DNA from 3 places in the Rhizobium sp. Pop5 genome. Region 1 is predicted to be linked to each of the others. Evidence: riboswitches for the same ligand, from Rfam matches in the RefSeq annotation. Region 1 holds a riboswitch; each other region holds the start of a gene.
The links. Region 1 has a riboswitch for FMN ahead of ribB (3,4-dihydroxy-2-butanone-4-phosphate synthase). Riboswitches for the same ligand answer to the same signal wherever they lie in the genome.

Region 1 (9,892 bases):
TGAACAGAGCCGTCCGTCCGGTACGTGGGTCAGCAAGCTCACGGGAGCAACCGGTCCGCTTGTCGGATTGCTTTTGCTCTGCCTGTTCCTGACCTTCAGCGCTGATGCATTTCTCTCCGTCCGCAATGGTCTGAACATTCTCGACCAGATCACCGTGCTCGGGATCATGGCGGTGGGCATGACGTTCGTGATCCTGATCGGAGGCATCGACCTTTCGGTTGGTTCGGTCCTGGCTCTCGCGATGATGGTGATGGGCTGGACGGCGAATGTCGCTGGTCTGCCGCTCGCCGTCGGGATCGTGCTGGCGCTCATTGCCTCAATGATCAGTGGCCTGATCGTCGGCATCATGGTCACCTGGTTCAGGGTGCCCGCCTTTATCGCGACGCTTGCTATGATGTCGGCAGCACGCGGCGTGGCGAATATGATCACCGACGGCCAGCAGATCGTGGGATTCCCAGATTGGTTCATGATGCTGGCGATCGATCGTCATTTCGGCGTTCTGACCGCAACCGTCTTCCTAATGCTCGCTGTCGCGGCCGCCGCCTGGGTCTTTCTTCACTTTCGCGCTGAAGGTCGCATGCTCTATGCGGTCGGCGGCAATTCCGAAGTGGCGCGCCTTGCCGGCATCAACGTTCAGCTGGTGACCGTTCTCGTCTATGTCGTCAGCGCGCTTCTGGCGGGTCTTGCCGGCATCGTGCTTGCCGCCCGCCTTGACTCCGCCCAGCCGTCGAGCGGTTTCGGCTACGAGCTCGACACGATTGCAGCCGTCGTCATCGGCGGAACCTCGCTGTCGGGAGGCGCCGGCGGTATCGGTGGCACGCTGATCGGCGTCCTGATCATTGGCGTGCTACGCAACGGCCTCAACCTGCTCAACGTTTCGCCCTTCCTGCAGCAGGTCATCATTGGCGTCGTCATCGTTCTCGCAGTCGGTGCGGAAACGATCCGGAAGCGGCGGGCTGCCTGATGTTCGGCCCGCAGATGGTGCGGGCTGCAAGAAATTCCTCTCCGAAAGGTTTGGAGCGGAGCGATTGCCCGAAGGGGAGGATACCCGAGGGTTTACTAACAACGGAGGAACTGACATGAAATTTGCGCGCACTCTGCTCGCGTCCGCCGCCCTGCTTGGCCTTAGCCTCGGGTCCGTTCACGCAGCCGAAGTCAAGAAACTCGGCCTTGCCGTCGCCAACCTGCAGGCGAACTTCTTCAACCAGATCAAGCAGTCGGTCGAAGCTGAAGCCAAGAAGCGTGGCATCGAGGTCGTCACGGTTGACGCCAAGGGCGACGGCCCGACCCAGGTCAACCAGATCCAGGACCTTCTGACTCAGAAGATTGATGCCCTGATCTACATCCCAGCGGGCGCTGCCGCGGCCACCGTGCCGGTCAAGCTTGCCAAGAACGCCGGCATTCCGGTCGTGAACGTCGATCGCAATGCCGAAGGTGCTCCGGGCGATACCTTTCTGGCGACGGACTCCGTAGCCTCCGCCAAGGCGGTTTGCGACTACCTTCTGAAGCAGGCCGGCGGCAAGGGCAAAATGGTGATCATTCACGGCCAGAAGGGTACGACGCCGGAAGTCGATCGGTCCAAAGGCTGCGGTGAGTCCCTTAAGGCAAATCCCGACGTGAAGGTCGTTGCGGAGCAGTACTCGAACATCTGGAGCCAGGATGAAGGTTTCCAGATCATGCAGAACATGCTGCAGGCAAATCCCGACGTGTCGATCGTCTTCGCTCAGGCCGACGGCCTTGCACTTGGCGCTGCGCAGGCAATCAAAATCGCCAATCCCTCGCAGAAGATCATCGTCGGCGGCTTTGACGGTGATACCGCGGCGCTCGAAGCCCTTAGCAAGGGTGTCTTCGCGGTGACGGCGACGCAGCAGACGCAGAAGATGGGCCGCGACGCCGTTGAAAACGCCATAAAGCTCGTCGCCGGTGAAAAGGTTCCGCCGGTCCAGCTTCTCGATGCGACCCTGACGACCAAGGAAAACGTGGCAGGCTTCATCGCCAACCATCCGTAATCAGCCGAAATCGTTAGGAGGTGTGCAGTGACCGAGCCGGTTCTTTCCCTGAGGGGCATATCCAAGCGCTATGGACCGCTCCAGGTTCTGAAAAATGTGGACCTGGACGTCTATCCCGGCGAAGTGGTGGCGCTTCTGGGCGAAAACGGCGCCGGCAAGTCGACGCTATCGGGTATCATTGCCGGATCACGCACACCATCCGAGGGCACGATGACATGGCTGGGGCAGCCTTATGCCCCAGCCGCTCCGCGCGAAGCGATCGACAAGGGTGTCGTGCTGATCCATCAGGAACTAGAGCTCCTGCCGCATCTTTCCATCGCTGAAAATGTCTTCATCGGTCGATGGCCGATGAAGAATGGCGTCGTGGACCGTACCCAGATGGTCCGCCGAGCCCAGGAACAGCTCGCACGGCTGAACCTGCACATTTCCGCGACCCGAAAGGTCGCTGGTCTTTCAACAGCCAACCAACAGCTCATCGAGATCGCCAAGGCGCTGGCGCTCAATGCGAAACTCCTGATCCTCGACGAGCCGACGGCAGCCCTTGGCGGGGCAGAGACGGAAGCCTTGTTTGAGCAGGTCCGCAAACTTCGCTCCGAGGGCGTGGGCATCATCTACATCTCCCACCGGATGGAGGAGATCAAGCAGATCACCGACCGCATCGTCGTGCTTCGCGACGGAGAGCGTGTCCATGAATTTGCCGATAGCTCGACGCCGGTGCGAACGATCGTCGAAAGCATGGTCGGCCGCTCGCTTGATCGGATGTTTCCGACCCTTCCCGAGCCGACCGGAAGACCTGTGCTTGAGGTATCCGGCCTGACGTCGCCGGACGATTCCTTCCGGGATGTGAGTTTCGACGTTCATGCCGGCGAGATCCTCGGCATTGCCGGCCTCGTCGGTGCTGGCCGGACTGAACTCGTGCGGGCGATTTCCGGTGCCGATCCAATCAGCGCCGGCTCTATCCGGCTGGAAGGTGAGGCGCTGAAGCTGCGCAGCCCTGCGGATGCGATCGCCAACGGCATCGTGATGGTTCCGGAAGATCGCAAGGACCAGGGGCTCGTCGTTGCACACAAGATCAGTGAAAACATCATCTACGCCAATCTCGACAAGCTTGGCGGGCGCTGGCTCACCTCGCGCGTGAAGCGTGGTTTCGCCGAAAAGGCGGTGGTGAAATTCGGCGTCAAGGGTCGTGCGGAACAGCTTGCTTCCGATCTCTCGGGCGGCAACCAGCAAAAGGTCGTCATCGCCAAATGGCTGATGCGCGATCCCAAGGTCGTGGTGCTGGACGAGCCAACGCGCGGCATCGATGTCGGTGCCCGCGCCGGCATCTACGACATCATCGTCAACCTCGCCAAACAGGGCGTCGCGGTCATCGTCGTGAGCTCCGATCTCGAGGAGGTTCTCGGCGTATCGAACCGCATTCTCGTGCTGGCGCAGGGCAAACAGGCAGGCATTCTCAAGCGTGACGAGGCGAATGACGTCTCGGTCATGGAATTGGCGACAATCTAGGAAAAGACAGAAAGGAAGAGCGGTGTCCGACATCTCTCTGAACGCACCGAAGCTATTTGATCTCGGCGGCCAGGTCGCCATCGTGACGGGCGCCGGCAGCGGCATCGGGCAGAGGATCGCCATCGGTCTTGCCCAGTGCGGTGCCGACGTGGCTCTTCTCGATCGCCGCACCGATGACGGCCTTGCCACCACAGCCGGCCATATCCGGGCTGCCGGCCGCCGCTCGATCGAAATCGCTGCAGATGTCACCAGCAAATCATCGCTTGCCGAAGCCATCGCCCGGACAGAAGCCGATCTCGGCGCTCTCTCACTTGCCGTCAATGCGGCCGGCATTGCCAACGCCAATCCCGCCGAGGAAATGGAAGAGGACCAGTACCAGACGCTGATGGACATCAACCTGAAGGGCGTCTTCTTGTCCTGCCAGGCCGAAGCGCGCGCCATGCTGAAAAACGGCCGCGGCTCCATTGTCAACATCGCCTCCATGTCCGGCGTCATCGTCAATCGGGGTCTAAGCCAGGCGCATTACAACGCCTCCAAGGCGGGTGTGATCCATATGTCCAAGTCGCTGGCAATGGAGTGGGTCGGGCGCGGCATCCGCGTCAATACGATCTCGCCGGGCTATACCGCAACGCCGATGAATACCCGGCCGGAGATGGTGCATCAGACCAAGCTCTTCGAAGAGCAAACACCGATGCAGCGCATGGCCGGTGTCGACGAGATGGTTGGTCCGGCCGTCTTCCTGCTTTCGAACGCCGCAAGCTTCGTGACGGGCGTCGATCTGCTCGTCGATGGCGGCTTCTGCTGCTGGTGATCTCATGCGCAAGCTGATTGCAGGCAACTGGAAAATGAACGGTCTCATCTCCTCCCAAGCTGAGATCGAGGCGCTGAGGGGATTAACGGGCGAGGCGACGTGCGACATCGTCGTCTGCCCGCCCTTCACGCTGATCGACCGGGCAGTGGAGCGGGCCAAGGATTCGAACCTGGTCATCGGCGCACAGGATTGTCACGCGCAGCAGTCAGGCGCCCATACCGGCGACGTCTCTGCCGAAATGCTTGCCGATATCGGCGCGCGTTATGTGATCCTCGGACATTCCGAGCGCCGCGTGTCTTATGGTGAAGATGATGAAATCGTCCACGCGAAGGCGGTTGCCGCTCATCGGGCGGGCCTGATCGCGATCGTCTGTGTCGGTGAAACGCGACATGAGCGTGATGAAGGACGGGCGATCGAGGTGGTTGGCGAGCAACTGGCAGAATCCATCCCCGAGGGAGCGACAGGCGCAAATCTCATCATCGCCTATGAGCCCGTATGGGCGATAGGAACAGGATTGGTGCCAACCAACAAACAGATCGAGGAGGTCCATGCTGCAATCCGGCATATGCTCGAAGAGTGGCTGGGCGATGACGGCCATTCCGTCAAGATCCTCTATGGCGGCTCGGTCAAGGCATCCAATGCCGCGGCCATATTCGGGCTTCGCAATGTGGACGGAGCGCTGGTTGGTGGCGCTTCGCTGAAGGCATCGGAATTTGCCGGGATTATTTCTGCAGCCTTTTGAAGTCTGCGTGATGAGGCAAGTGTCGTCGGTTTGCAGATCGGCACCCCTGAAAGGAAAAGAGAATGCAACGCTTCGAAAACAAGACCGTCGTCATTACCGGCGCAAGCCGTGGCATCGGTGCGGCGATTGCCAAACGTTTTGCGCGCGAGGGTGCCCATCTCGTGGTCTCCGCCAACGAGGAGAGCGTGCATGCCGTTGCCGAGCAGATCAAGGCCGATGGCGGAGAGGCGATCTCCTTCGTAGGCGACGTCACCGACAAGGCAAGCGTCAAGGCTCTTTACGATGCAGCCGAACAGGCCTTCGGCGACGTTGATATCTCCATCCAGAATGCCGGCGTCATCACCATTGCCCGCATCGAGGACATGACCGAGGGCGAGTGGGACAAGGTCATGGCCGTCAACACCAAGGGCGTGTTCCTCTGCGCCCAGGAAGCGATCGCCCGCATGCGCAAACATGGCCGCGGCGGCCGGATCATCAACACCGCCTCCGGTCAGGCGCGCGACGGCTTCATCTATACGCCGCATTATGCTGCCTCCAAGATGGGCGTCGTCGGCATCACACAGAGCCTTGCCAAAGAAGTTGCGACCGATGGCATCACCGTCAACGCCTTCTGCCCCGGCATCATCGAAACCGACATGTGGGCCTACAACGACCAGGCATGGGGCAAGCTGCTCGGCAATTTCGGCCCCGGAGAACTTATGAAGGAATGGGTCGAGGGCATCCCGATGAAGCGCGCAGGATCGGGCGAAGATGTTGCCGGCCTCGTGACTTTCCTTGCCAGCGACGATGCTGCCTACATCACCGGCCAGACCATCAATGTCGATGGCGGCCTGATCATGTCCTAGCTCTGTTCGACAAAGGGGAACGGTGCTTTCACCTCGGTGCGGCGAACCCCGCAGGGTGATCGACATCCGACCTCTTGCAGAACAAGGCCTTCATCATCTATCTAAGTCATGTTCTCAGGGCGGGGTGCAATTCCCCACCGGCGGTATCGAGGCAACTCGGAGCCCGCGAGCGCCTTCGTGGAAGCGAAGGGTCAGCAGATCCGGTGAGAGGCCGGAGCCGACGGTCATAGTCCGGATGAAAGAGAGCAACGCAGGGGACGCCGCTCGGCACGCGGCGTTTCATATGCTTGTTCGCCCAAGGGAAAATGGTGGCTTTTGACAGGCCATGAATGCCGCTCACGCGGCTAACCCTTGAAAGGCAGAGAAATGGCAATTTCCAAAATCGAAGATGCGATCGCCGCGATTGCGCGGGGCGAGATCGTGGTTGTCGTTGACGATCGCGATCGTGAAAACGAGGGCGATCTCATCATCGCATCCGAAGCGATTACGCCGCAGGCGATCGCCTTCATGATGAATTATGCCCGCGGCCTGATCTGCGTGGCGATGGAAGGCGAGCGGCTGGACGACCTGCAGATCCCGCAGATGGTCCCCAACAATACCGAACTTCTGAAGACGGCTTTTACCGTGTCGGTTGACTATATTCCTGAAACGACGACCGGTATTTCGGCCGCCGACCGCGCCGCGACGGTTCGGGCGCTGATCGGCGAGAACTCCCGCCCCGAGGATTTTGCCCGGCCTGGCCATATCTTCCCATTGCGTGCGCAACCGAACGGCGTGCTTGCCCGTCCAGGCCACACCGAGGCGGCTGTCGACCTCGCAAGGCTTGCCGGCCTGTCGCCGTCGGGTGTCATCTGCGAAGTGGCCAATGATGATGGCACGATGGCGCGCCTGCCGGAGCTTGAGCGGTTTGCCGAGCGACACGGCCTCCATCTCATCACAATCGAGGACCTCATTGCTTATCGGGGCGTGAGCGCGCCTGTTAAGGCGGCCTGATCGACCTAGCTGTTGGCTCTCCGCCGAACATCGCTTGGTCCTGTTCAGTGGAACTTGTCGTTAGAAGCGACGCGGAAACCCTATACCACAACCAACAACTGTCACGAGGGCGTCTTCGGCGCTGCCAAACCATATAGAGCATCCGGCGTCTCGACGACCTTTATTCCTGTAAAACAAGCTTAAGGACCGGATTTAAGCCTCGAGAAACGCTGGTTTTTCCCAGATTCTTAGGAAGTATGTCCCGGATCAAACTGGCCCTAGCGCCGGATCCGATTTGGCGAGATAAATTACAAGCAAATTACATCCTGACTCACCGACCCCCGATTTCAAGTTCGAAACGGCGTTCGTTCGAGCGTTCGCGCTGAAGCTCTGATCAAAAGGATCAATCTTTGATCCTGATTGGGGGCACTTAATTTTCGGCTTGGAATGGCGCGGCAACGGGCTTGGTGTGCCTGAGAACGCCTCTGCGGATGGGCCGCCCGGAAGGGAGAGAACTTTTGAACCTGAGGGCGGTCTGTCGTGAACAGCTATCCATCGCTTAACCACGATTAGACAGTGAATTTGGGCTACTCTCGAAAATCCCTGAATCGGACGCGCAGACATTGGGACTGTGCTGCAGCCGTCACTCCGCCGCAACCTCATTCATAACAGAGATGATTTCGCGATATCCGGGATCGTTTTCGAACTCCAGAACCTCCGAAGCCAATCGTCCGAAGACCACGGTCAGCGATTTTCTTCCGCGCGGCATCGGGCGTGACAAGATCGTGCGGAGGACGTCCTTCACTGCCACAGTCCAGCGCCCGTGATCGCGATACAGCGTCAACCCATTGTCATCGTTTCCAGATCTGGTTCGGTTCCAAGACGGTTCACGGCGCCCAACGTTTCAGTGAAGTGGATCGCTGCTTGCAGCGGAAGCCCGTCGAGCCAGGTAACCGGTCATCCTCACCGGATAGCGGGCGGGCGGCACCCTTGTTGTACTTAAATTCGCCGTATCCACCGCGACGATCCGAGCGGTAGGTTGTCGCAAACCGGCCGTTAGGGTTGCGTTCACCGGTCCTACAAATGGGCTTGCAAAATATGCAACCATTGAACTATCACTATTCAGCCATGATACTTATGGGGGTGATATTTGTGGCGCTAGTTGCAACTTTTCTGAGGCCACTCAATTGCTGGTGGCTATTGCGTCTGATCCGGGCTCCGCGAAGCTCGCCGTTGACCACCACGTTTGTCGTTTTTGCGGCATTGCTGGCCTCTTTGGCATTCGCATCGACATCTCACGCAGAAGCACTTGACACTACCGCCTCGGACAAAGCTTTATATGCTCACGTTTCGCGGTATCCGCTTCATCGCGGCTATATGTATTGCCTAGTGGCAATAGAATATTCAGGCGACTATCAAGGTCGATTCTGCCCCGGAAACCGTCTGCTGATAGGTCGGGCGCAGAAGGCCCTAAACCAGCCTATTCTCGATCTTCACGACGACGCAGAACTTCGGCGAATCCTTCTTGCCATTTCCAGGTTTGCGAAGGAGGGTCGAGATGCTCAGCCTGAGCAGGGAGCGCAAACTCCGGTGGCCTCTTCATCTCGCGACCAAATAACCAAGTATTACAAGAAAGAGCCTGCGGAACAACCGTTTCTGTACTGTTATGCCGACATTTTGTATTTTGCTGATGTTGGAAGTGCCTACTGTCGCTACACGATAGCGAAGTTTAATTTGCTGTTATTCGAGGAAAGCGAGCCATTGTTGCCTGATCACGATCCGGCGGTTCTTTTCTCAATGCTGAAATCCATTCTTTTGAGGGAGAAGCCGTAATGGGAATCCAAGAAGTTCTGGGAAAGCTTAATTTTGTGAACGCAACTGGTGGAGAGCCAGATCGCATCAAACAGATAATAGCTGAGTTATACACAGTCTCCGATACAGCGCGGGGTGTTTTTGATCTTCTTGCCGCTAGCCCAAAAATACTCACATTCGAGCACGAGTTTCAAACTAAGGCGAAGCCCGGTGAATTTTGGGTTAAATACAACCCAACCTCCGTGGATGGAAAATGCCTTATCGGTAGCGACGGAACCATAGCCACTTATTCCTTCGAGCAAGCTATAATGCATGAGATTCTCCACGCGGTCGTTGGTGTCGACGACGGCGAGAAGGATGGCATCCCTCCTAATCTCCTGACAGGAAAGTATGACTATGTAGGTGACACAGTCCGAGACGAGCAGCTCATTGTTGCCGAGATGGGAGGGCCTCATTACGTTGATCGCGCATCATATCATTCGACGCTTTACGACTGGCAGGTCGAGTCGCTCGACGTTGCGGTTGGGGAAAGTCTAACAGACGGCGAGCCGGTCAAATTGGTCCTTGTTGATGATCTTGGAGCGAAACTTCACGGCGACGCAATTGACACAAGAGATTTATCTGACCCAGTTTTATTAGTTGGTCTCGAAGGTAATGACTTAATCCGCGCTGGTGCCGGGAACGATTATCTATACGGAGGCGTGGGCAGTGACACAATATTCGGCGGCGACGGTGATGACTGGGTCGCGGGCAATGCAGATTTCGATAAGCTGTTTGGCGAGGCCGGAAACGACTATGTTGTAGGGGGCAAAGGCGATGACATCCTGATCGGTGGCACAGGCAATGTGAACCAGTTAGACATCTCCACGCTTCATTCCGAGTGGTATGATGGCGAGCGGGATTTTCTCAACGGTGGGGAGGGGTTCGATACCTTTTACATGTTTGCTACAGAGGGCTTCTACGGCTCAGTCACCAGCAATAAGGCTACTTGGAATGCATTGCAAAAGTCCGATTGGATTGATGGGTCTGATCACGACTATATTGCCAACATTCAAATTACCCAGGACCATGAACAGACCCCCGAAAGTTGGACACCCAACTTCGGGGGTTTTGCATGTCCAAATACAGCAGCGCATTCAAGCAAGAAGTCATTGAGTATTACGGTTGTGGTGAGCGTAGCTACCGGGAGGTAGGT
Region 2 (9,892 bases), on a different replicon from region 1:
CTTGATATGACTGGCTTCAGCGTGCCGAACGCGAGCCCTTCGAAAATAAAGGTCTTTGCGGACTGCAGCCGCGCCGGATCGCGGATAATCTCATGGACGAGATAGCCACGGAGCGTCAGGCATTTGCCGAGCACGGCAGGCAAAGGAAACGGTGTTGGCCGCGGGCTTAATCCACCGTATTCAATGAGAATGCCGCCTGGTGACATCGCCGCCGTCAGCGGTTCGAAAATAGGCCCGGCCACGGCGTCGAAGACGACGCGAACGCCCCCTTGCCCAGTGATTTCCTTCAGTCGTGCTTCCAAGTCCTCCTCATCCGATGCGATGACATGCGCGGCACCAGCCTCCTGCAATGCCTGGCGCTTCGAAGACGTTCTGGTGATCGCAATCGGTGTGGCGCCGATCCCGTTGGCGATCTGGATTGCAGCGAGAGCTACGCTGCTCGAGGCGGCGGTGATTGCCACGAATTCCCCTCTTGAAAGTCGGGTAATATCGATGAGAGCGCCGTAAGCAGTCAGATACGACATCCAGACAGCGGCAGCTTCCTCCCAGGAAAGTGTCGATGGATGCCTGACAATGAGCTCGGCGGGAAATGTCACGAGCTCACCATAAGCCGGCGAGCGCACCATCGAGATCGGCGGAATGATGCTGACGGCGTCGCCAGGCGCAAAGCCGTCGACGTCTTCCCCTATGGCCTCGATGATGCCTGCCGCCTCGAGGCCGAGGCCCGACGGCAACGGCGCGGTTTCGATATAGGTGCGGGATCGTAGCAGAGCTTCTGCCCGGTTGATCCCAAGAGCCTTGACGCGGATCTGAACCTGCCCCGGCCCGGGGGCAGGAATATCCATATCTTCAAGGCGGAGAACTTCGGGGCCACCGAATTCGTGAAATCGGATTATGCGTGCCATTTCCCACAAACTCCAAAACAATTGAACCGAATGAGCTATGACAACTCAATCAAGAAAGATAAATTGGCCAAAAGGCAAGACAGAAGAAACTGCGAGTTTGCAATATGGATCGTCTCACCAGCATGACCGTCTTCGTGAAGGCCGTGGATCTGGGCTCGTTTGCGGCAGCGGCAGCAGCACTCGGCCTATCCGGACCCATGGTCGGCAAGCACATCCGCTTTCTGGAAGAGCGATTGGGGGTCAGCCTTATCAGCCGGACGACGCGCCGGCAGAGCCTGACGGATTTCGGACGCGCCTATTATGAACGCTGTCGGATGATCCTTGTCGAAACAGAGGCCGCGGATGCGCTCGCGATCGATCATCTTTCCGAACCACGCGGAAAGCTGCGGGTCACAATGCCCGTGCATTTTGGGCGGCACTGCGCGCTGCCGGTTCTGATCGAGCTCGCAAAGCGATATCCGAACCTCGAACTCGATCTTTCGCTCAGCGATCCCATTATCGATCTCGCCGATAACGGTTACGATCTCGCGATCCGTACCGGTGAACTGGCAGACAGGTCAGGCATTATCGCCCGACGCGTCGCGCGCCAGCGCATGGTGGTCTGCGCCTCGGCGAGCTATCTCGATACGCATGGCAGACCGGAGCAGATCGAAGATATTGGCGGGCACAACGCGATCATCTATGCACGCTCTGCCCGCTTCAGCCCATGGCTCTTTCCACGTGGAGACCCGTCTCCGGTGGAAGTTCGGCCGAATAGCCGATTGCGGCTCGATGATCTCGATGCGATCGCAGATGCGGCAACGGCGGGCATGGGGCTCGCCTGGCTGCCCTACTGGCTCATCCGCGACCGCGTGCGGGCTGGAGCGCTCGAAGTGTTGCTGCCGGGTCAGCCGGAGTTTCTCTACGACTGCCATGCACTGTGGCTGCAGACACCGCACCTGCCGCTCAGGATCCGTCTCGCCGTCGACGCATTGGCGGCCGCGCTGCCCAAATTCATGACCTAGGTCCGTCGGGCCGTCCGACCTTCGCAGGATGGGCAAGGAGTACAGAAAGGCGAAGTCGTCTGCTTGATAGTTCCAGCGGCTTTCATCACCTACGGACGGCGATCCAGAGCGTCGCGTCGCCGCCGGTGCCGATCGCCCACGACATTTCAGAGGGTCTGCGTCAGGCCGGTTCCCTTTCCCGGCGCATCTCGTTCCTCATGATGAAAAGCGACGCGGCGAGAATGAGTGCTGCCCCGAGCCAAAGATAGCCGGCCGGCGCATAGCCGAAGAATAGCCAGCCCGCGAGCACGTTCAGCGGTAGTTTGAGGTCGTCGAACGGCTGCACGTAGGCGGCGTCGGCGCTGGCATAGGCAAGGGTCAGCAGATATTGCGCCACAACAGTCAGGAGGCCCGCCAGCAGGAAGAGAGCCAGCGTCGTGCCCGTCGGCACGACGAAGCCTGCGGCTAATGCCAGGCCGCCGTTGATCGGCGTCAGCATCACCAGCAACCAGACGGTGATGGTCTCGGGCTTCTCGATGCCGGTCAGGTTCTTGGTGATGAGAGACGATGCGCCCCAGAGAAGCGCCGAGAGAACAGGTAGCAGAGCTGCCCAGCTGAAGCTGTCCGACCATGGCTGGAGGATGATCATCGCGCCGCCAAAGCCGACAGCCGTCGCCGCCCAGCGGGCGGGGCCGACTCGTTCACCGAGGAACAGGCGGGCGCCGAGGATGATGAAAAAGGGCGAGGTCATGACGAGTGCGATCGCCTGCCAGATCGGCACCGAGGCAAGGCCCGAAACCCAGGCCTCGACGCCGAGCGCGGCAAAGACGACGCGCACGACATGCCGCCACGGATAATCCGTCCGCATGGCGGAAAGGCCTGATTTGCGCAGAAAGGGCAAAGAGAAAAGGAAGGCGAAGCCATATTGCCAGAAGGCCGTGGAGGCCGGGGGAAAGGCGAGCTTCATGGTCAGCCATTGGGTGACCACATTCAGGAGCGAGAAGGCCACGCCTCCGAGCACCATGAAGGCTGCGCCGGCAAAGGCGCGGGAACGCGGGACTGCAAGGGAATTCTGATTCATGTCTTCCATCCGGAACAAGGACCAAACATAAATCAGGACGTATGAGGCGACGGCACGCAGAAACAGGCAGTTCCCTGCCCGCATGCGGTCACGCTCATTCTCTTTCATCCGGACTATACCGTCGGCTCCGGAATCGCACCGGATCTGCTGACCCCTCCCCGGCTAAAGCTTCGGAAGGCGCTCGCGGGCTCGGGCCGCAGCCCTTACCGCCGGTGGGGACTTTCACCCCGCCCTGAGAACGGCTTCGTTCGTAGAACAAAGCGCTGCATGCGGCAAGCGACAAAAACAAAGAGGGGCTCAGCGATGCCGAACCCCTCCGAAATCCTGCGCAGCCGCTCTCGTGTACGGCTGGCGGACTATCCAATCAGCCGTTGACGGCATCCTTCAGGCCCTTGCCGGGCGTGAACTTCGGCACGTTGCGTGCCGGAATGTCGACTTCAGCGCCGGTCGACGGGTTGCGGCCCTTCGTTGCGGCACGATGAGAAACAGTGAAGCTACCGAAACCCGCGAGGCGGATGTCGCCCTTGTTCTTGAGTTCGGCCTGTACAACGTCGAAAACCGCGTCGACAGCGGAAGCCGCGTCAGACTTCGTCAGTCCAGCCTTTTCGGCTACTGCGGACACGAGTTCATTCTTGTTCATGTTTCCACCCCTTTCTAAATGGTATGAAACGACTCAAATGTAAGCTAGGCGCAGAATAGGTTTCATCAGGCCCGCCGGGAACCCAAAAGCCCTGCAAATCAAGGAAAAGCAAGCGTCTCCATGACGTTTTCACAAAAAAGGCTGGCGTTTCCGCCAGCCTTTTCGCGTCTTTTGCGCCAATGGGGCATAAATGTGGCAAGCGCCACTCAATGCGCTATGGCTGCGCCCGTATCATCAAGGCCTTCGACCGATGCGATGACCGGCGTTTCCACCGTGCCATCCCACTCGATCGGCTCCGGCCGCCGGATCAGTGCATGCTTGATCACCTCGCCCATCCGGGATACCGGGATGATCTCCATGCTGTTCTTCACGTTGTCCGGAATCTCCGCCAGATCTTTGGCGTTTTCCTCCGGAATCAGCACCTTCTTGATGCCGCCACGAAGTGCTGCCAGCAGCTTTTCCTTGAGACCGCCGATCGGCAGCACACGGCCGCGAAGGGTGATTTCACCGGTCATGGCCACATGCTTGTTCACCGGGATGCCGGTCATGATCGAGACGATGGCGGTCGCCATCGCCACGCCTGCCGAGGGGCCATCCTTCGGCGTTGCGCCTTCCGGCAGGTGCACGTGGATGTCGCTCTTGTCGAAGCGCGGCGGCTCGATGCCGAAATCGACGGCGCGCGAGCGGACATAGGAAGCCGCTGCCGAGATCGATTCCTTCATCACATCCTTCAGATTGCCGGTGACCGTCATGCGGCCCTTGCCCGGCATCATCACGCCTTCGATGGTCAGCAGTTCGCCGCCGACTTCCGTCCAGGCAAGACCGGTCACGACGCCGACCTGATCCTCGCCCTCGGCTTCGCCATGGCGGAAGCGCGGAACGCCCAGATAGTCGGCAATGTTGGCGGCCGTCACATGAACGGACTTCGTCTTGCCCTTGATGATCTCGGTGACCGCCTTGCGGGCGAGCTTCATCAGTTCGCGTTCGAAGCTGCGGACACCGGCTTCACGGGTATACTGCTGGCTGATCGCCATCAGGGCGTCGTCGCTGACCGAGAATTCTTCCGGCTGCAGCGCATGTTCCTTGATGGCCTTCGGCAGCAGGTGCCGCTTGGCGATCTCGCGCTTTTCATCCTCGGTGTAGCCGGCGATACGAATGATCTCCATGCGGTCCATCAGAGGCGCAGGAATGTTCAGCGTATTCGCCGTCGTGATGAACATCACGTCCGACAGGTCGTATTCGACTTCCAGGTAGTGGTCCATAAAGGTCGAGTTCTGCGCAGGATCGAGCACCTCGAGCAGGGCCGAAGACGGGTCGCCACGATAATCCTGGCCGAGCTTGTCGATTTCGTCGAGCAGGAACAGCGGGTTGGACTTCTTCGCTTTCTTCATCGACTGGATGACCTTGCCGGGCATCGAGCCGATATAGGTGCGGCGATGACCGCGGATTTCGGCTTCGTCACGAACGCCGCCGAGAGCCATACGGACATACTCACGGCCGGTCGCCTTGGCGATCGACTGGGCGAGCGAGGTCTTGCCGACGCCCGGAGGGCCGACGAGGCACAGGATCGGACCCTTGATCTTGGTGGCGCGGGCCTGCACGGCGAGATATTCGACGATGCGCTCCTTGACCTTGTCGAGACCGAAGTGATCGGCTTCAAGGATCTTCTCGGCATTGTTGAGATCGGCCTTGATCTTCGACTTCTTGCCCCAGGGGATGCCGAGCAGCCAGTCCAGATAGTTGCGCACGACGGTGGCTTCGGCCGACATCGGGCTCATCTGGCGCAGCTTCTTCAGCTCCGCATCGGCCTTTTCACGGGCTTCCTTGGACAATTTGGTCTTGGAGATGCGCTCTTCAAGCTCGCTCATCTCGTCGCGGCCTTCCTCGCCGTCGCCGAGCTCCTTCTGGATCGCCTTCATCTGCTCATTGAGATAGTATTCGCGCTGGGTCTTCTCCATCTGGCGCTTGACGCGCGAGCGGATGCGCTTTTCGACCTGCAGGACCGAGATCTCGCCTTCCATGAAGCCGAGCGCCTTTTCGAGGCGGGCCTTGACGCTGGTGGTCTCCAGCATTTCCTGCTTCTCGGTGATCTTGATCGACAGATGCGAGGCGACCGTATCGGCGAGCTTGGAATAGTCGTCGATCTGGCTGGCGGCGCCAACCACTTCGGGCGAAATCTTCTTGTTGAGCTTCACATAGCTCTCGAATTCCGAAACGACCGAGCGCGACAGAGCTTCCAACTCGACCGGATCGTCATGCGGCTCGTCGAGCACATGGCCGAGCGCCTCGTAGAAATCCTCGCGGCTGGTATAGGCGTCGATCTCGGCGCGTGCACGGCCTTCGACGAGAACCTTGACGGTGCCATCAGGCAGCTTGAGCAGCTGCAATACGTTCGCCACGGTGCCGACATTGTGGATCGCCGAAGGGTCCGGATCGTCGTCGCTGGCGTTGATCTGCGTCACCAGCATGATCTGCTTGTCGGAACCCATGACCTCTTCGAGCGCACGGATCGACTTTTCCCGTCCGACGAACAGCGGCACGATCATATGCGGGAAAACCACGATGTCGCGCAAGGGCAGAACAGGGTAGGCGGTGCTGCTCGCTACAGACGTTTTCTTCGTCATTCTTTTGTCCTTTCCATCGTCCCGTTGCCGGGCTCTCTGCACGGCCGCTTGGGACCGGCCGGCACTCTCACTTGGCTCTACAAGTGGAGGTTCTGACTACGCTTTTCAAGCCACGCTAACGCCCGCGTTCCCCGGATGTGACAGCTTTGTTACAACGGAACGCCAACACTATGAAGCGCGTGGCTGGACCGGCGCTTACCACTTCCGACCCGGCTAAAATACAAACGCCAACAATAGGCTTACGGAATCACTGCATCTTTGCCAAGCACCACCCCTTGCGCAATATCGGCAAGGGCAATTGCGGTTCCCATCCGCAAAATACTAACAGTGCCTCGCATGGTTTTTCAAATAGAAAGGGGCTTGCCGACGGCAAGCCCCTCAAAATAATCGTGTGAAAGTCACAAGGTCACGCGGAAGCGTTGGCCTTTTCTTCCTGACGATCGGCATAGATGTAGAGCGGACGGGCAGAACCGCGCACCACTTCCTCGGAGATGACAACCTCGCGCACGCCTTCCAGCGTCGGCAGCTCGAACATCGTGTCGAGCAGGATCTTCTCCATGATCGAGCGAAGGCCGCGGGCGCCGGTCTTGCGCACGATCGCCTTGCGGGCGATTTCGCGAAGCGCATCCTCGTGGAAGGTCAGTTCCACGTCTTCCATCTCGAACAGGCGCTGATACTGCTTGATCAGTGCATTCTTCGGCTCGGACAGGATCTGGATCAGCGCATCCTCGTCAAGATCCTCAAGCGTCGCCAGAACCGGCAGACGGCCGATGAACTCGGGGATGAGGCCGAACTTGACCAGGTCTTCCGGCTCCAGTTCGCGCAGGACTTCGCCGACGCGGCGGTCGTCCTGGGCCTTGACGGTCGCACCGAAGCCGATCGAGGTCTTCTCGCCGCGGGCGGAGATGATCTTGTCGAGGCCGGCGAAAGCGCCGCCGCAGATGAACAGAATGTTCGTCGTGTCGACCTGCAGGAATTCCTGCTGCGGATGCTTGCGCCCACCCTGCGGCGGAACGGAAGCGACCGTGCCTTCCATGATCTTCAGGAGCGCCTGCTGCACGCCCTCGCCCGAGACGTCACGGGTGATCGACGGATTGTCGGACTTGCGCGAGATCTTGTCGACTTCGTCGATGTAGACGATGCCGCGCTGCGCGCGCTCAACATTGTAGTCCGCCGCCTGCAGGAGCTTCAGGATGATGTTTTCCACATCCTCGCCGACGTAACCGGCCTCGGTCAGCGTCGTCGCATCAGCCATGGTGAAGGGAACGTCGATGATGCGGGCGAGCGTCTGGGCAAGATAGGTCTTGCCGCAGCCGGTCGGGCCGACGAGCATGATGTTCGACTTCGCCAGCTCGACTTCGCCGTTCTTGGAGGCGTGTGCCAGGCGCTTGTAGTGGTTGTGAACGGCGACCGACAGGATCTTCTTCGCCTGCCGCTGGCCGATGACGTATTCGTCGAGGACCTTGATGATGTCCTGGGGCGTGGGGACGCCGTCACGGGACTTGACCATCGAGGACTTGTTCTCCTCGCGGATGATGTCCATGCACAATTCGACGCATTCATCGCAGATGAACACGGTCGGTCCGGCAATCAGTTTCCGGACTTCGTGCTGGCTCTTTCCGCAGAACGAACAATAGAGGGTGTTCTTGCTGTCGCCGCCGTTGCTGCCGCTGACCTTGCTCATATCACTTTCCTTCCAGCACGCCGCATTTCAAGGTGAAATCGCGGTCCACTCAATCAGCTCCTGGCGGCACTCCGTTTCCGGAGCCTTTGCCGAGAAGGGCTTCAGGGGCTACGAACCGGGCCCAATCAATCATGTCCGGGTTCCGGCGGCAACGAATTCCCCTTCGAATGCCAAATGCTATGTCATAAAAATTCAACATAGCATTAATAGTTACTATTAGCGTCTTCGTCGCCGGATGAAAGCCTTGTTCGATCACAAATGAGATAGAACTGTGGCGAGGAAAACACCATCCCTATTAATTACTAGGCCTGCTCGCCTTCCATTTCGAGGCGCGAGGTCAGAACCTTGTCAATCACGCCCCAGCCCTGGGCCTCATCGGCATCCATGAAATGGTCGCGATCAAGCGTCTTTTCAACTTCCTCATAGGTGCGGCCGGTGTGCTTGACATAGACCTCGTTCAGGCGGCGCTTCATCTTGAGGATGTCACGGGCGTGGCGCTCGATGTCCGAGGCCTGGCCCTGGAAGCCGCCCGAAGGCTGATGCACCATGATGCGGGAATTCGGGGTGGCGAAGCGCATGTCCTTGTGGCCGGCCGCAAGCAGCAGCGAACCCATGGACGCGGCCTGGCCGATGCAGAGCGTCGAAACCGCGGGCTTGATGAACTGCATCGTATCGTAGATCGCCATGCCTGCGGTGACGACGCCGCCGGGCGAATTGATGTAAAGCGCGATTTCCTTCTTCGGGTTTTCGGCCTCGAGGAAGAGAAGCTGGGCGCAGACGAGCGTCGCCATATGATCCTCGACGGCACCCGTCAGGAAGATGATGCGTTCCTTCAACAGGCGGGAATAGATGTCATAGGAGCGTTCACCGCGATTGGTCTGTTCCACGACCATCGGCACGAGGGCCATTGCGGTATCGACTGGGTTTCTCATGTGCGTCCTTTGTCAACGTCTCGCCGGCCGGCGCCGGGAATCAAAGAAAATGTCTTATCCCTACATAGAGTGTCCCTGCCCTCCTCTTCAAGACACGCATGAGGATAACGTTAAGAAGGCGGGGCAAGACGGCTCTACTTGCGGCTCGTGGTAGCCTCTTTCCTCAAAACGCCTGTTAACGGCGAGCCCTTCGCAAGGTCTCCCCCGGCTTTTCTCCATGACAGGATGAAGAAAGCCTTACTCCATTCGACAGTGCTCACACACGTTTACCCAACGGAAAGCCTACCGGCAGATATCGGCACAAAACCATACCGCAGTGCAGCGGCATTAAGAAAGTGGCGAGCTTCCTCGGCAAGGATGCGAGCCAACAGAAACGGGCCGACAGACAAGGGGTTTGCTGCCGTGTTCAATATCGCTACGGGTCTCGCCATCTGGTGTTCGGAGGCCATGACGCTGGCTTTGGTGCTCTTCGTCGCCTGGCGTCACAACGTCAGGAACGAGGCCTATCTCTATTGGGGCTTCGGTTTTCTGCTGACCGGCATCGGCTTTGCGATGATCGCGTTGCGTGGCCAAATCCCGAGCGTGCTTTCCATCGAGACCGGCAATGCCATTGCGCTGCTCGGCCAGAGCGCCTGGGTGGCGGGCTTCCTTGCGCTCGAGCGCAAGAGGATCGAATGGTGGGCGCTGCTGCCGCCGGTCATCTGGCTGGCCGGAGTTTTCCTGCCCTGGGTCAACGATGATTATTCGAACCGCGTCGTGCTCTACAATCTCGCTTCTGCGACAGGCGCCACGGCACTCGCCATGGCGGTTGCCGCCGGCGACATGCGCCGCGAGCGCACCCGCGTCAAACTGATGGGCGTCTTCGTCATTCAGGGCTGCCTGTGCTTCGGCTCTGCGCTGACGATGGCGCTGACGCTGCCGAGCGAAATCGACGCAACCAATCTCGCCGGCGCCTCCGCCATGGCAAGCGCCTTCCTGCTTACCATCGCCTTTGCCTTCACCTGTCGGCTGATCATGGAGCGTTCCGAACGCCACCTACGCGC
Region 3 (9,892 bases), on a different replicon from region 1:
CTCATGGCCGACGACCGGCAGCATGCCGCTGAAGAAGATCAGATTGCCTGATCTGACCGCCTCGACATAGGCCCCGAAGGGTGTCGGCGGCGGGGGTAGCGTGATGCCGAGCTCCTGCAGCCGCCGTTCCGCGCCGGCTGCCTGCGCTTTTTGATGGTTTACCATCTGCCCAGATGTGCGCCGCCGTCGACGTGCAGCACCTCCCCGGTAACACGCGGAGCTTCCGTCAGGAAGAGGACCGCATCGGCGATTTCGTCGGCATTGGAAATGCCCGCCATCGGCGACAGCGTGCTCAGGAAATCCTTCGGATTGTCCTTGTGCAGCGGTGTGTCCACCACACCGGGAGCGACGATATTGAAGCGAATTTTCTCGTTCGCATATTCCATCGCCAAGTTCTTGGAGATGGCGTTGATGCCGCCCTTCGTCATCATCGACACCGAAGCCGGGAAGCCGGCGATCGGATGATCGGTCAATGGCGTGGTGATGCTGACGACGCTGCCGCCTGACTTCTGCGCGAGCATCTGCCTGACGACCAGCTGGGTCAGATGGATGAAGCCTTCGAGATTGGTCGAGGACAACGTCTCGAAGTCCGTCATCGTGAAATCGACAAACGGCTTGGCCAGGAAAATGCCGGCATTGTTGACGAGCGCGTCGATCGAGCCGAAGCGGTCGATCGCCGTTTTGGCAATCCGCGCCGCGGTTTCGGCATCACCGATGTCGCCGTCGACGAGGGCGAGCCGATCGGAGGCCTCGAAGGCATCCGAGGCGCTGACCTGGCGCGAGGTGGCGACGACATTGTAGCCGCGCGCGATGAAGGCGTTGACGAGGCCTGCGCCGATACCCTGGGAGGCGCCCGTAACGATGACAGTCTTTTGCGTAGTCATGTTGAACTCCATGATCTGGTTCGGGCAACTGCGAGCCTCTTGGGGCCGGTCGCTCGAGATGGGGCCGCCGCGATCGCGCCGCCATCGGCTTGTTGTTCGTTTTCGCAAGGTGAATATGGCGAAATCTTCATTCCCCGATTAGGTGGAAATATCTGGATTCTCTTTTGCATCAGTGCAAAAGTGACGGTCATGGCCGATTTGAACGACATCGCCGTTTTCGTGAAGGTGGCGCAATATGGCAGCTTCAGCCGTGCGGCCCATTCGCTGGGCATGCCTGTTTCCACCGTCAGCCGGAAGGTGACGTCGCTCGAAGAGCAGCTCGGCGTCACGCTCTTGCAGCGGACGACCCGCAAGCTCAGCCTCACCGCGCAGGGGCGGGCCTACTACGACAGGTGCAGCGAACCGCTCGCCCATCTGATCGACGCCGAGCAGGCGCTGACGGAAACACAGAGGAAGCCGGAAGGGCTCTTGAAGATCTCCGTGCCCGTCACCTTCGGGCAGGAGGTCTTCTATGAATTCATCTCGTCCTTCCTGAAGGCCTATCCCGATATCCAGGTCGATCTCTTCGTCACCAACCTGTTCCTCGATCTGGTCGCGGAGAATATCGATCTCGCCATCCGTTTCGGCGAACTCAAGGATTCCTCGATCGTCGCGCAGCGGCTCGGCAAGAGCGTTCGCTATCTGGTTGCGACATCAGGCTATCTCGAGGGCAGGGCGCTTCCGTCAAAGCCCGAGGATCTGAAGGAGCATCGATGCGTGCTGTTGAACGGCCGCAACGGCGAGGCGGACTGGCATCTGGTCAGCGGCCGCAAATCGATTGACGTGCGCGTGTCCGGGCCGGTATCGAGCCGCGATTTCGATGCGGTCAGCGCCTTTACCTATCGCGGCCACGGCATCGGGCTCCTACCTTCGACCTATTGCGACGAAGAGATCAAGCGAGGCGAGCTCATCCGCCTGCTGCCCGACTGGTCGTCGCCGGAAATCTTCGTGCACGCCGTCTACCCGACCCGCCGCTTCCTGCCCTTGCGCCTGCAGGTCTTCCTCGAAGCGCTAAAGGCATGGAAAAGCCCTTTGTGGCTGCCTTTGCGTTGAGGGTTGCGGGATCGGCGCGACAAGAGAGCCTCGCGCGGAGGGCGCGGCTCAAGGCAGCTCGCCCGGCCAATCCATCACCGAAAATTGAAGCCCAGCGCGTGGCGGCGCGTCCTGCCCCGATCAAGCTGTGGTAAAATTTGCCGGCTTGTGAATGGCGCGGGGATTTGCCGATGCTGACGACACTTGCGGTGCTGATGGGTCTTTCCGGCGTCGCCCCGATCGCGGAGATCGGGAGAAGCGAGGTCGATGTGGCGCTGGTGCTTGCCGTCGACACCTCGCGGTCGATGGATTTCGAGGAGATCGGCATCCAGCGCCAGGGTTATGTCGAGGCGCTCAAGCACAAGGAATTCATCGATGCGGTCAAGGGTGGACTCACCGGCCGCATCGCCATCAGCTATTTCGAATGGGCGGGCTATGTCGTCCAGGATTCGGTGATCGACTGGCAGGTGATCGAGACGGAAGCCGATGCGATCGCCTTTGCCGACAAACTCGAAGCCCGGCCGATCGCCACGCAGCGGCGCACCTCGATCTCCACCGCCATCGCCCAGGGCGCCAGCATGATCATCGCCAGTCCCTTTCAGGCCAGGCGGGAGGTGATCGACGTTTCCGGCGACGGCCCGAACAACTCGGGCAATCCGGTGATGCTGGCCCGTGACAGGGCGGTGGAAGCGGGCATGGTCATTAACGGCCTCGCCATCATGCTGCGGCCTTCCGATGCGCCCGAGGGTCTCGACAAATATTACGCCGATTGCGTCATCGGCGGCCCCGGCGCCTTTGTGCTGCCGGTCCACAAGATCGAGGATTTCGCCGTCGCCGTACGCCGCAAGCTGGTGCTCGAAATCAGCGGCCTTTGGCCGCCGGTGACGGTGCGTGAGATTGCGGGGGATGCGCCCGCGGCCGACTGTCTGTTTGGCGAGAAACAGTGGCGGGACTTTTTCGAGCGGTGAGGGGTGGTGGCTTGCCGGCGCGATTTGGGATGAGAGGACATGTCGTGTGGCACCCCCCTCTGTCCTGCCGGACATCTCCCCCACAAGGAGGGAGATCGGCTGGGCGTGACGGCTTCCCCAAACAGCCGAGCATTGTGATTGCCGCTGCCGTTCGACAGGGGGCGTGGTCAAGCCTCCTGTCGATCTCCACCCTTGTGGGGGAGATGGCCGGCAGGCCAGAGGGGGTGCCACACGGCATGCCGGTAAAGAAGAGACGCGCGGCATCCAATAGAGCTTCGCCCTGGGCGCCTGCGAGGGCCTCGAAGGGCGAAGCGGGGGCTTACGGCCTCTGCCGCCACCTACAACGGCAACTCCCGGCCCGCCCGTTCGCTGACCATGTATTCGGCGTACCAGTCCGGCCAGTTCTCGTCGTGTTTGCCGCCGTTTCGTTTCTCGTGTTCGCCGTGGGCGGTGGCGGCGCGGCGCAGCGCGGCGGCGAGGTCGCTTGATGTCGAGAAGGCCGTCTCGTCGGCGTCGATGCGGCCCGGCAGCCGCGTGGTGACCTCCTGGAACAGCCAGCCGTTGCCATCGGGATCCTTGAACGAGGCGAAGGAGCGGTAGCTGCGGTGGTCGGGATCGCGGCCGGCGATTCTGAGGCGTCCGAACAGATAGGGTTCATCCTTGCCGGCATAGACGCCTGCTGCGTCGTGGAAGACGTCGCTCACCTCGACGCCGCGGGCGATGAGATCGCGGCGGGCGGCCTCGATGTCCGAGACGACGAGGTAAAGGCCCTGGGCGGAGCCGGGGGCGGCGGCGGTGATATTTTTGCCGAAGATGATCGCGCAGCCGGAGCCGGGCGGGGTGAACTGGATCACCCGGAAATCGGCATCATTGGCGAAGTCGGCGTCAAGCCGCCAGCCGAGGCCGTCGTAAAAGCGTTTCGCGCGGTCGACGTCCGAAACGGGGATGACGACCACTTCGAGCTTGGTGTCGACCGGTCGTGTTCTCGTGGATAGGGTGGGGGTTTCACTGCGCATTGCATTGCTCATCTTCAGCTCCCTTGAGGTTTGGACGCATTAAGAATGGCGATACATGTCGGGGTCGAGTGGACCACAGCGCGGCGAGGGCGTCGAATCAATTCTTCTGTCGGTAGGGAGAAGACGGCGGGCCGATCCCGCCGCCTGTTGCGCGGGTCTCTACGCCGCAAGAGCGGCGCGCGTCTTGCCGATCATCAGAGCGGCGCGCGCGGCCTCGCGGCCCTTTTCGACGAAGTGAGCGCGGTAGATCTGTTGATGGTGCTCGGTTTCCTGATAGTGATGCGGCGTCAGCGAGACCGACAGCACCGGCACGCCGGTATCCATTCCGGCGCGCATCAGCCCGTCGACGACGGCCTGGGCCACGAAGTCATGGCGATAGATTCCGCCGTCGACGACGAAGGCGGCGGCGATGACGGCGCCATAACGCCCGCTCGCGGCAAGATCGCGCGACAAGAGCGGCATTTCGAAAGCGCCTGGAACATCGAACACGTCGATCTGCTCGGCGGGAATGAGCTGTTGAAAGCCTTCAAGCGCACGATCGACGATATCGGCGTGCCAGCCGGCTTTGATGAAGGCATAACGGGTGGGTGTCATGGTAATCTCCTTTGGCGTACAGACACGTCACCCAAGGCGATCACGAGCGTCCGCCGCCAGCCCGAAAGGGCAGCGGCAACGCACGTTCTCTTTCATCCGGACTATGACCGTCGGCTCAGGCATCTCACCTGATCTGCTGACCCTTCCGAGGAAGGCGCTCGCGGGCTCGCAATCGAAACTGCATACCGCCGGTAGGGACTTTCACCCCGCCCTGAGAACGGCGCGACAATAGGGTCAAGGCGGCGGGCTGGCAATAGGGGAAGATGGTTTCGGGATGGAGGCGGGGTTGCGACCCCAAGAGAGCCTCTCCTGAGGCGCCCCGCAGTGGCCTCGAAGGACGAGGCGGGTGCGCTATCGGCTGATGGATGTGTGCTCCAACGCCCTTGTTGAGCGCGCTCTTCCGCCTAAATGCTTCTGCTGAGGACATCCATGTCGAAAAAGCATCTCGTGCCGCGTCATAGGGCAGGACAGCAATCATGGGAGAATGTGATGCCAGACCCATTCATCGTGCGCCGCGAGGCGCATATAGCAGCACCCCCGGCTGCGGTGTTTGCACTGATGACCGATCCGGAGAAGATCCTGCGCTGGATGGGAACGGAGGCGCAGATCGAGCCTGAGCCGGGCGGGCTCTATCTCGTCAACGTGACAGGCGCCCGCTTCGCGCGCGGTTCGTTTCGCGAGGTGGTGCCGGTTCATCGCCTGGCCTACAGCTTCGGCTGGGACGGCAGCGAGGTGGTGCCGCCGGGCTCGAGCCTGGTCGAGATCGACCTGATCGAGCAGCCCGACGGGACGCTCCTGCGGCTCACCCATAGCGGCCTGCCGAGTGCGGAGCAATGCGCCGGCCATACGGAAGGCTGGGTGCATTATCTCGGGCGGCTGACCGAGGTCGCCGCCGGGCGCGATCCGGGTCCGGATGTCTTTAGCGGCAGGAAATGAACGGTTTTGCGCGGGCCTCGCCACGGCCCGCAACCGCCTGACATTGCGGAAAAAATGGCCGTCCGGCGCACTGCCCGGCCGTCCGCAAACGCGCCTTTTTCCCCGGCAAACATGAACGCGCAATTCATCCCCAGTTCAATTTGGCATCCCTAAGGTGGGTACGGCTGGATTGAATGGAGTTCGTTATGAAGGCACTTTCTATCGCGGCTGCCTTGCTCGCTGGCAGCCTCTCGATCGGCACAGCTGAGGCCATGCCGATGGGGTCAATCAACGTTCAGAGCAATATCGTCAAGGCCGACTACGCCTGCGGTCGCGGCTGGCACCTGACGCCGTGGGGCGAATGCCGCCGCAACTGGCAACGCCCGCCGATGGCTTTTTATGGCGGTCCGCCGCGCTGGGGCTGGGATGGTCCGCGCTGGCGCCACGAACGCCGCTGGGATCGGGATCGTCGCTGGAATGACGACCGTCGCTGGTATGGCGATCGCCGCTGGGATCGCGATCGTAACTGGGATTGATACCCCGCCCAGAACCAAAACCCCGGAACCAAAACGATGGAGGCCGGCGCGATCTTCGCCCGGCCTCTTTTCATGCGCGGACGCTTGGGCTCAGATCGGAGTGACGAGCCAATGCTTGCCGTCGATCAGCTCTTCGAGCTCGACCGGATCCTTGACGCCGAACTCGAACCATTCGACGAGTTCCTTCGCTTTCCGCTTGCTCTCTTCGGCGGTGAATTCGATCCCGTAGCGCGTGCACCATCGCCGAAGGATCGACGTCAGCAGCGTTATGTCGTTTCCGTCAAGCGGATCTTTCGGCCAGTACGTCGTGCCCATCGCAACCCCTCAATCATACGATGACGAACGGCGCATAATGGAATCAAATCCGCGCAAGTTTAAAGTGTTTTTTTCTTTGTTTTCCACCGCGCTGAATGGTTTTCCACAGGGTTGTTTGGCGGTGGGGTTGACAGGGGTTGCGGGGGATGGCCGCGGGCGCAAGAGCCAAGAGGAAGCGCTGCGTCCGCTTGCGGACGCACCGGGGTTGCCGAGGCTCGGACCGAGTGCAATGCTAGGGCATGGATCTGCCTTCCTCTCTTGCCTGGTTGATTGACGAGGCCGCCGCTTCGCCCGGTCCCGAACGGTTTCTCGCCGAACTCGGGCGTCGGCTGCTGGCCGATGGCTTGCCGCTCGCCGGCGGCGCGCTGACGCTTTCGGTGCCGCATCCGATCATTGCGCGGCGCACATGGCTGTGGCGGGCGGAGAGCGGGACCGTCATCGAGGCGCTGGCCTTCGCCGCGGCACCGCCCGTCGGGGCCGGGCGTGAGTGGCTGGCCGGGCTCGGGCCGGTCTGGGAAGAAAGGATCGGGCCTTCTCCGGACGACCCCATCCTCGGCTGGGCAGGCCTTGCCGACGGGGCAGGGGCTTTTGCTCCTGGTGATGCGGCCCGGCTGCGCGAGGTCGCGCGTTTTGCCGCAGCACCGCTTGCTGCCCTTGCGGCGCGCGAGGCGCGGGCGGCCCTGCTCGAAGCCTATCTCGGCCGGCGCAGCGCTGCCCGGGTGCAGGCCGGCGCGCTTGCGCGCGGCACAGGCGAAATCATCCGCGCCGCCCTTCTCTGCGCTGATCTCAGAGATTTCACCGCCCTTTCCGAAGTGACCGAGCCGTATGCGATGATTGCAGCGCTCGACGCCTATTTCGACCGTGTCGCCGGCGCCGTGCATGCCTTCGGGGGCGAGGTGCTAAAATTCATGGGCGACGGCGTGCTCGCGATCTTTCCCGTCGCGGGCGCCTCCGGCGAAGAGGCCGGGGGCGATCGCAATGCTTGCGAGGCGGCGCTGAGGGCGGTCGCCGCCTGCCGCGCCGGCATGGCCCATCTCGACCAGCTGCGCCGGGCGCAGGGGCTGGCGCCGCTGCCCTTCGGCGCCGCACTGCATTTCGGCGAGATCCTCTGGGGCAATATCGGCGCGGCCGACCGGCTTGACTTCACCGCCATCGGTCCGGCTGTCAATCTCGTCAGTCGCCTGGAAGGGCTTTGCAAGCCGCTTGGCCGCAGCGTGCTGATCTCGGGCGCGGTGGCGGCGAACACTGGATCAGCCCTCACGCCGCTTGGCGAGCACGCCTTGCGCGGCATCGCCGAATCCTGCGCCGTCTTCGCCTTGCCGGAAGATTAGCGTGACGCCCCAGGTGCGGGGCGCGGCGATCAGCCTGGTGTCGCCTATCCCTGCGTTGCAGGCTTTCAGTCCGGGCTATGAGGCGAGGGGGCGGAGCTTCTCTCATCGGCGGGCGACCTCGCGTCGCGCTCGCATCTCCTGATGTATGTATAATTTGCAAAGAAATGTTTGCAAAGTTTTCTTTGCAAACTATACTCTCGGCTCATGAAAAAGCCGCGCCCACAGCCCGCCACAGATGCCCGTACCCTCAGCCGGGTCGTTCCCGATCCGGCCGCGCTGAAGGCGCTGGCGCATCCGGTGCGGCTGCGCATGCTCGGCATGCTCCGGGTGGATGGCCCGGCTACGGCGACGCAGCTGGCCGTGCGCCTCGGCTTGAACAGCGGAGCCACGAGCTATCATCTGCGCCAGCTTGCCCAATATGGTTTCATCGAGGAGGCGCCGCATGTCTCGCGGCGCGACCGCTGGTGGCGCGCAAGCCACGAACTGACGTCAGTGCCGGCGAGCGAGATCGAGGGGGAGGCGCTCGATCTCGACATCGCCTTCAACCAGGCGGTACTCTCCCTGCAGGTCGGCCAGATGCAGCAGGCGGCGGAGGAATATGCCGAACTGCCGGCCGAATGGCGCAAGGCGAGCACGGCGAACGACATCATCATCCCGATGACGGCAGAACAGGCCGAGGCCCTGACCCGGCGGCTGACCGACATCATCCTGGAAGCGATGCGGGCAGCGCCGCAGCTCGGCGAGGCGGCGTCTCGGAAGCCCGGCATGGTTCCCTTCTCGGTCATGCTGCACGCCTTTCCCTATCCGGGCCGCCTGCCGCATCGCGAGGGGGAGGAGGAGCCGTGAGGCGGGGCGGGCCGTTCCTGGCACTTGCCGCCGCCGAGACGCTGTCGCTTTCCGGCACGCGGCTTTCGACCATCGCCATTCCCTGGCTGGTGCTGAGCGCGACCGCCAGTCCTGTGCTGACGGGGCTGACGGCGATGATGGAAATGCTGCCCTATGTGATCGCCAAGGCGCTCGGCGGGCCGCTGATCGACCAGGTCGGCGCCAAGCGCATCGCCATAACCTGCGACCTGGCCTCCGTCGCTGTCGTGGGGCTGGTGCCGCTTCTCGATCTCTTCGGTCTGTTGAGCGTGCCGATGCTGCTGCCTGTCGTCTTTGCCATGGGCGTGCTGCGCGGCCCATCCGATGCCGCCAAGCAGGCGATGGTTCCCGATATCGCAGCACTCGCCGACGTGCCGCTCGAGCGGGTGACCGGCGTCGCCGGCGCAATCGAGCGGCTGGCCTCGACGGCGGGTGCGGCGGGCGCCGGCGCGTTGATCGGGTTGATCGGCCCGGGCCAGGCGCTCCTCGTCAATGCCGCCACCTTTGCCGCCGCCGCCCTGATCGTTGCGGCCGGCATCCCCGGCATCAGGCGCACCGCCGAGCGAGCCGCCACATCAGGCGGACGTCCGGGCATGGTGTCTTCCTATCTCGACGATCTCCGGGAAGGCTGGCGCTTTCTGCGCGGCGATGCGGTGCTCGTCAGCATCGTCGCCATGGTGGCTATCACCAATCTCATGGACCAGGCCTATGGGGCGGTGCTGCTGCCGGTCTGGACGCGGGAGACCGGCCACGGCCCGGAGCTGCTCGGCGCCATGCTGGCCGCCTTCACCGGCGCCTCGATCGCAGGGGCTGCGATTGCGGCTGTCATCGGCGAGCGCATGCCGCGCCTGATGGTCTATACGGTGGCCTTCCTGCTGACCGGATTTCCGCGCTTTCTGGTGCTTGCACTCGATGCGCCGCTCGGCTCCGTCTTTGCGACGCTCGCCGTCGCAGGATTTGCCTCGGGTTTCCTCAACCCCATCCTGTCGGCGGTGATTTTCGAGCGCATCCCGAAGCCGCTGACCGGCCGCGTCACGGCGATGAACGCCGCCCTCTGCTTCGCCCTCATTCCCTTCGGCGGCCTCGTCGGCGGCGCTTTGATCAGCGGCATCGGCCTTGCCGCAGCGCTGTTCGTGACCGGGCTTGCCTATCTCTGCGCAACACTTGCGCCGCTGGCGCTAAAGAGTTTCCGCGGCTTCGAAAAGGCGCTCGCCTGAAGGCCGAGCCTCACGCTTTATGCCCCAGTTCTTCGACGATCAGATCGATAAAGCCGCGCACGCGCGGTTCGATAAGGCGTTTGTCGGGATAGAGGATCACGATCTTTGCCTCGTCGGTCTCAGGGTCCGGCAGGACCTGACGCAGGCGGCCGGCGGCGAGATCGGCGGCAATGAAGAAGTC

Region 2: it holds a riboswitch for FMN, as region 1 does, so the genes downstream of both, NE852_RS08030 (DMT family transporter) here and ribB (3,4-dihydroxy-2-butanone-4-phosphate synthase) in region 1, are expected to answer to the same signal.
Region 3: it holds a riboswitch for FMN, as region 1 does, so the genes downstream of both, NE852_RS13990 (6,7-dimethyl-8-ribityllumazine synthase) here and ribB (3,4-dihydroxy-2-butanone-4-phosphate synthase) in region 1, are expected to answer to the same signal.

What each region holds. Positions count from the first base shown of each region.
Region 1 is NZ_CP099401.1:269,196-279,087, reverse strand. It holds gene NE852_RS27040 (ABC transporter permease) at 1-964, shown strand, start outside; gene NE852_RS27035 (sugar ABC transporter substrate-binding protein) at 1,080-2,009, shown strand; gene NE852_RS27030 (sugar ABC transporter ATP-binding protein) at 2,037-3,515, shown strand; gene NE852_RS27025 (SDR family oxidoreductase) at 3,538-4,326, shown strand; gene tpiA (triose-phosphate isomerase) at 4,331-5,068, shown strand; gene NE852_RS27015 (SDR family NAD(P)-dependent oxidoreductase) at 5,131-5,913, shown strand; FMN riboswitch at 6,020-6,164, shown strand; gene ribB (3,4-dihydroxy-2-butanone-4-phosphate synthase) at 6,280-6,906, shown strand; gene NE852_RS27005 (hypothetical protein) at 8,119-8,718, shown strand; gene NE852_RS27000 (calcium-binding protein) at 8,718-9,890, shown strand; one part of gene NE852_RS26995 (IS3 family transposase) at 9,812-9,892, shown strand, end outside.
Region 2 is NZ_CP099399.1:1,191,830-1,201,721, reverse strand. It holds gene NE852_RS08040 (zinc-dependent alcohol dehydrogenase family protein) at 1-905, opposite strand, end outside; gene NE852_RS08035 (LysR substrate-binding domain-containing protein) at 1,010-1,909, shown strand; gene NE852_RS08030 (DMT family transporter) at 2,070-2,978, opposite strand; FMN riboswitch at 3,062-3,213, opposite strand; gene hupB (DNA-binding protein HupB) at 3,334-3,609, opposite strand; gene lon (endopeptidase La) at 3,816-6,233, opposite strand; gene clpX (ATP-dependent Clp protease ATP-binding subunit ClpX) at 6,640-7,917, opposite strand; gene clpP (ATP-dependent Clp endopeptidase proteolytic subunit ClpP) at 8,220-8,849, opposite strand; gene NE852_RS08005 (GGDEF domain-containing protein) at 9,075-9,892, shown strand, end outside.
Region 3 is NZ_CP099399.1:2,358,613-2,368,504, reverse strand. It holds gene NE852_RS14015 (RidA family protein) at 1-165, opposite strand, end outside; gene NE852_RS14010 (SDR family NAD(P)-dependent oxidoreductase) at 159-884, opposite strand; gene NE852_RS14005 (LysR family transcriptional regulator) at 1,074-1,976, shown strand; gene NE852_RS14000 (DUF1194 domain-containing protein) at 2,147-2,923, shown strand; gene NE852_RS13995 (VOC family protein) at 3,262-3,951, opposite strand; gene NE852_RS13990 (6,7-dimethyl-8-ribityllumazine synthase) at 4,099-4,533, opposite strand; FMN riboswitch at 4,614-4,756, opposite strand; gene NE852_RS13985 (SRPBCC domain-containing protein) at 5,023-5,469, shown strand; gene NE852_RS13980 (GCG_CRPN prefix-to-repeats domain-containing protein) at 5,655-5,984, shown strand; gene NE852_RS13975 (hypothetical protein) at 6,075-6,299, opposite strand; gene NE852_RS13970 (adenylate/guanylate cyclase domain-containing protein) at 6,539-7,630, shown strand; gene NE852_RS13965 (helix-turn-helix transcriptional regulator) at 7,835-8,476, shown strand; gene NE852_RS13960 (MFS transporter) at 8,473-9,711, shown strand; gene NE852_RS13955 (LysR family transcriptional regulator) at 9,722-9,892, opposite strand, start outside.